2 regions of the Leptolyngbya sp. CCY15150 genome follow, and region 1 is predicted to be linked to the other one. Evidence: predicted binding sites of a transcription regulator. Region 1 holds the regulator's gene; the other holds the start of a gene.
What was found. Region 1 encodes NtcA, which controls nitrogen genes in cyanobacteria. Its sites were predicted from a motif close to TTTGTANNNNNNNNTACAAA; they were not measured.

Region 1 (3,157 bases):
CCTTGGCTAAGCTTGACCAAGGAGTAGGTGCTAATATCCAGCGCCGTGGTGAACCCTGGGCGGGAGGTTTGGCTAAAGTTGCCGGTGAGGTCATCGCGTCGGGCAAACGCCAGGCAGTGGATCAAAATGTCGATCTTGCCCCATTGCTCTTGCACCGTTTGAAACAGCGTCTCGATTTGTTCGTCATCTTGGACGTTACAGGGCAGGAATAAGCTGGGTTGTAGGGGTTCAACTAACTCAGCCACCTTGGTTTCCATCCGACCCTTATCGTCTGGGAGGTAGGTGATGCCGAGGTTTGCACCCGCTTGATGCAGTTGCTGAGCGATGCCCCAGGCAATGGAACGATTGTTGGCAATGCCGGTTACGAGGGCATTTTTTCCGGTCAGGTTCAGCATGACAGTTGATTCACAGCGTTAAAGATTCCAGGTGGCGATCGCAGGTATGGGAGAGGCAGCCAAGGATTTCGCAATGCTGCTCCCAAGTCACCGGATAACGTTAGTTTGCTTGGCCCAAACTGAGGAACGGGCTGGATGCGATCGCCATTAGGAGAATACTGAAAAATGGGGACACAAAGATAGAGGACAACCTCAAGAATTGCTTGGTGAAGGGTTAACAACCTTGGGGTAGAGACAACAGGATACCGGTGTGGTGTGAAGATATCTACAAGCGCTATGGGTGGTGTATAAGCTAATACCTAGGGGGTGCTAAGCCTCGCCATTCCTAGCGATCGCCCGTGCTCATTTGCTAAACTCAACATCTTCTTTATCAAAGACTCAAAAAATATGTAGCATGGAGCACAAAAAAGCACCCATAAGTTAAGTTTTAGTGATGTAACGTCAGAGTTTAGTTGCAAAATCTGGTTTAGCCGATTCGCACATGTGCTGAGGCGACTTGCTCGAACAGTGAACAAGAACTCTTTAAGGGATTGGGTAGGGCGAGGGCTATGGTAGTAACGCAAGACAAGCCGTTGGCAAATGTATTCCGCCAGATCAGCGGAGGTGCATTTCCACCGATGGTCGAGACCTTTGAACGTGGTAAAACAATCTTTTTTCCAGGAGATCCGGCGGAGCGCGTCTACTTCTTGCTCAGTGGAGCGGTGAAGCTCTCCCGAGTCTATGAAGCGGGCGAAGAAATCACCGTGGCCTTGCTTCGGGAAAACAGTGTATTTGGGGTACTGTCGCTGATTACGGGACATCGTTCCGATCGCTTCTACCATGCTGTGGCCTTCACGCCGGTGGAATTGCTGTCGCTGCCGATTGACCAGGTTGAAAAAGCCTTTCACGAAAATCCTGAACTCTCGATGATTATGCTGCGGGGGTTATCGTCTCGGATTTTGCAAACCGAGATGATGATCGAGACCCTAGCTCATCGGGATATGGGATCGCGGTTGGTGAGCTTTTTGCTGATTCTCTGCCGTGACTTTGGCGTTCCTAGTCAAGAAGGCATCACCATTGACCTAAAGCTATCTCACCAAGCGATCGCTGAGGCCATTGGCTCAACCAGGGTGACTGTGACCCGCCTGCTGGGGGATCTGCGCCAAGAAGGCATGATCTCCATTCACAAAAAGCGGATTACGGTGCATAATCCCGTGGCCCTCAGTCAGCAGTTTACTTAAGCCTAGGATTAGTCCTGGCATGGGTTTGCGCAAATCTCCGGTGCCGAACCCCAGGGCTGCCTCAGGCAGACACCGGGAATTTGCGCCTTCCGAGGATCTGAACTCGGAATTTATCCATGGGCCTATTATGGCGTTGTGCTCAAAACCTAGGGGTAACCTTTGAGACAATACGCTACATTTAGCGTTAATTTCCAATCATTGCCTATAATGCGACTACGTCACCCATGGGTGTTGCGGCAATCCTAGGTGGATATCAAGCCAGTGCATTAGGATTGAGGCACGGTTGTTGATCCCTCCGTGGGCGACACCTCCATGGATGTAGTATATTCGTACTGAAGCGCATCGCGGCAATCCCTAGTGTTCATTAAGCGGGTTGAACTCTCTCACTTCAAGTCCTTTGGCGGGACAACGGCAGTCCCGTTGCTGCCTGGGTTCACCGTTGTTTCTGGCCCCAATGGGTCGGGAAAATCCAATATTTTGGATGCGCTGCTGTTTGCCCTAGGTTTGTCTGGCTCCAAGGGAATGCGGGCGGAGCGGTTGCCCGATTTGGTTAACCAAAATCATTCGAGCCGCAGTCGCTCTACGGTGGAAGCTAGTGTCACCGTGACGTTTCAGATGGAGCCGGAGGATGCTGTGGGTTCGAGGGCGATCGCTGCCCCGCCAGAATCCCCGCCAGAATCCCCCGATGAAGTGCCTGATGCATCTACAGGGGAGGCACCTGATGCATCTACACCTGATGAGTCTACGGGGGAGGCACCGGAAGCCCAGGGGCTTGATCCAGATCTCAATGGGTCAGAGCTTAATGGATCGGATCCCAATGGGGTAGATCTCAATGAGGCAGATCTCAATGAGACAGGTCTCAATGGGGTAAACCTCAATGGGGTAGATCTTAATGGACATGGGTCGCCCGAGACGCCTCCCGCTCCTGAACCGGATCGCTATGCCTTTGAGGACGAGCCCGATCCGCTGCTGCAGGAAATTTTGGCGACGGGGGAATGGAAGGTGACCCGGAAGCTGCGGGTGACGCCCCAGGGCACCTACACCTCTAACTACTACATCAACGATCAGCCCTGTACCCTCACCCAGCTTCACGACCACCTGCACCGCTTCCACGTGTATCCCGAAGGCTACAACGTTGTTCTGCAGGGGGACGTCACCAGCATTATTTCCATGAACCCTCGGGAACGCCGCGAGATTATTGACGAGCTGGCGGGGGTGGCTGCGTTCGATCGCAAAATTATTCAAGCGACGGGCAAGCTGGACGCGGTGAAGGAGCGGGAGGAGCAGTTTCGCATCGTGGAACGGGAGTTGATTGCCCAGCGCGATCGCCTGGCCCAAGATCGAATTAAGGCGGAGAAGTACCAGGCCCTACGCGCGGAATTTCAGGATAAAAGTCAGTGGGAGGCGGTGCTCCATTGGCGCGATCGCCAACGGCAGGCGGAGCAGCTCCAACAGCAGCTTGAAGCCAGCCATCAAGCCCTAGCTGACTACAGCACCCAGCTCCAGGCTCTGGCGGTGGATATTGCCCAAGCGACGGAGTCC
Region 2 (3,157 bases), on a different contig from region 1:
GGATGCGTTCTACACCGTCTTTGGGTTCACTGTGGTGATAGGGGCAGCCAAGTTGAGCGATCGCTTCTAACAGACCCGCCAGTTGCGCCTGCTGCTGGTTGCGATAGGTTTCCTGCTGTTGATAGCGACGTTTTTTTGCCAGGAAGTAATCTTTCCCCTTGGCTGACTCCGGCAACTCCTCTAAAACCAAGGGCTGAAGCTGGGCTTTGAGGGTATATTCTGCCTTGTGGATCACCTGCTGTAGCTTGGCAACATAAACCTCTTGATGGGCCGCAAGGTGTTGTGTGAGGGCATCTAACGATACTAAAAAAGTCCCAAAAGGCACTGGCAACACATCTGCCTGCTGAAACAGATCCTGCAAGACGCGATCGTGGGACAAAATCGCCTGGAGTTGAAAGCGTTCATCCCCAGCGCGAATAGTGTCTGGATCAAGCTGACTCTCAACAACCGCCGATAAAGCCCCCTGTTCCACGAGCTGCAGAGAGTTGGCTAATCCTTCCGGCAACTCCAAGGCCGTGGTGGGAGTCTTGAGAAATGCATAAACATACATAAGTAGGCTCCTTAAACGGCTCCTTAAGCAATAAAAAAACTTTGGGATGCAAGGCACCCCAAAGCTACAGTTTATTCTAGGTGTTGTAGATCGTTGTCACCTAACGTGCTGGGCAATCACCTCACCTACGGAGATTGATGGGCCAGTTCTGCCAGTTTGCCTGTAACGTGACCATTGTTGTTGCGGGGCTGCAACAACCCATATCCACCGTGGTTGCGTTCATAGATGACGTTAATTTCATCGGTGTCGGCATTGCGGAACATATAAAAGTCGTGGTCAACAAGCTGAAGTTGTTCGAGGGCATCATGCACCGTCATCGGCGGCATGGCGAAATATTTCGTTCGCACAACTTCCTCCGGTAGCTGAACATCTCGATTTGCCAAGAGTTCATCCGATACGGTAATTTCTGGCAACACCTCAGCCGCTTTGACGGGAGTACGAGTCTTGTGCTGGATTTTCTCCTTATACTTGCGGAGCTGACGAGCAATTTTATTGGCTACGAGGTCAATGCTGGCGTAGAGGTTTTCACTGCTCTCTTCAGCGCGAACAACGGTACCATTTGCATAGATTGTCACCTCTGCGGTTTGCTTAGGATTTATCCGGGGGTTGCGCGCCACTGATAAGTGAACATCTACCTCGGTGGTATAGCTCTGAAAGTGGCTGACGGCTTTCTCAATCTTCTGATGTACGTACTCACGAATTGCATCAGTGATATCGATATTTTTGCCCTGGATAACAAGCTTCATAAAGCTTCCTCCCGCGAGAATTTGGGTTATATGTTCACCCTAACACTTTGTATTCTGGACAACAGCAGGGTTAAAAATCTTTTGCAACCTGTGACAATTCTTGACTAATTTCTCTCCATTTGCGATGAAATATGTGTAGTTTACCCTTGCTTTTCGTCGCAGTCTGTCCACTGTTTTGTGAGTTGAGTGTATGCGATCGCTGTCCCGTCCTTGTTGGCTCTATTCTCCTGGTCTAGTTCCTTACGACGTGGCCTGGCAATGGCAGCGATCGCTCGTGGCAGATCGTCGCCAGCACCCTGATCATCATGATGTGCTGCTGCTGCTCCAGCATCCACCGGTCTACACCCTAGGCCAGGGAGCCTCCATGGAGTTTGTCAAAGCTGAGCTGCAGCAGCAGGGCGTGCCCCTCGTGCGCATCGAGCGCGGCGGCGAGGTCACCTACCACTGTCCTGGGCAACTGGTGGGCTACCCCATCCTCAATCTGCAGCACCACACCCCCGATTTACATTGGTATCTGCGGCAGCTAGAAGAGGTGATCATCCAAGCGATCGCTCCCCTAGGACTTGAGGGTCATCGTATAGAAGGGTTGACGGGGGTTTGGGTGGAAGGACGAAAAGTAGCCGCCATTGGTATTAAAGTGAGCCGCTGGATTACTATGCATGGCTTTGCTTTGAATATTTGCCCCGATCTTCATGGTTTTCAGCACATTGTCCCCTGTGGAATTACGGATAGACCCGTGGGCAGTTTGGCAGAATGGCTACCGGATATTCAGTACAGCTTGGTCGAACAGCAGGTGAAGCAAGCCTTCAGCCAGATCTTTCATGTCGAGCTATGGCCCACAGATACCCTGCCGCTGTTGCCCGTGCCCCTGCCGCCCGCTTGACGGTTGGGAACCTAGATCGACCCACCCTCGTCTTTGCCACTATCCGGGGTGCCACGCGAGGTTTGATAGCGCTGATATGCTCTGATGGCGAGGTCTAAGGAGAACGATCGCTCCCTAGAATGCCACAGGAAGATGCTGAGCCACCTGGATTCTCCATTCCAGGATCTTGGCGTTGCCGCATGCATGACATCGGAGTGGGAGCAAGATGCTCCCACTACCTTGATGGTGAATGAAGGGTGAGCGTCTCGCTCACGGTTCGCTAGCGCCAATCATCTTGCAATTCAGAAACATCAGCATATTTACCAGGAGGTGCGGGCGATAGCTTTAGCTTATCTCGTAAATATGCGGAACATTCGTCAAACCAAGAATTCATGAAAGCTTTGCAGTTTCTTTGCGAGAAGAATAAGCCTCTCTCCTGATTCACACGTATGATCAGGGAAGAAGCTTAACGAGTGAACCCAAAACTTCCGAAATGCCACTGAAGCAATGGTCTTAGGACGCGTGAGATAGTAAGCACAGTAATACTTCTCTATTACGCTTTTATCTCTGCAAGCATTTTATATTAACTGAAGAGGTCGCATGAAAACGGCAATTACGTCTATTCAATCATGGGTGTCTGCATTGAGCGATCGCCACCGAGCCCTGACGCCTCTAGAAATCTCTGTTCTCAAGACCCTAGACTGTGCTAGTGAGTCTCCCGTAGCGCTAGAGCAATATTTATCTGAAAATATCGCTACGGTGTATGCCTCTCTCATCAAGCTGGAACGTCTGGGTCTTGTGCGCGCTACCTGGGTCACGAATCCTGAATACTCGGTCTCCAGCAATCAGTACAGACAGCGTCAATACGAGATTACCGTTCGTGGACGAGCTCGGCTTCCCCACACCATGTCCTCTGTCCATGAGATCCTCGTGTCTCAATCTGGTCAAATCATCTAGCTAGCGCCTGCTAGAGGCTAGCCATTCCCCTGCTAAAGGGAT

Region 2: the regulator NtcA is predicted to act here: its motif matches at 1,343-1,362, upstream of lipB (lipoyl(octanoyl) transferase LipB).

What each region holds. Positions count from the first base shown of each region.
Region 1 is NZ_JACSWB010000146.1:33,000-36,156, forward strand. It holds gene fabI (enoyl-ACP reductase FabI) at 1-395, opposite strand, end outside; gene ntcA (global nitrogen regulator NtcA) at 944-1,615, shown strand; gene smc (chromosome segregation protein SMC) at 1,973-3,157, shown strand, end outside.
Region 2 is NZ_JACSWB010000141.1:16,316-19,472, forward strand. It holds gene JUJ53_RS04465 (GvpL/GvpF family gas vesicle protein) at 1-550, opposite strand, end outside; gene raiA (ribosome-associated translation inhibitor RaiA) at 676-1,296, opposite strand; gene lipB (lipoyl(octanoyl) transferase LipB) at 1,487-2,179, shown strand; gene JUJ53_RS04480 (hypothetical protein) at 2,759-3,115, shown strand.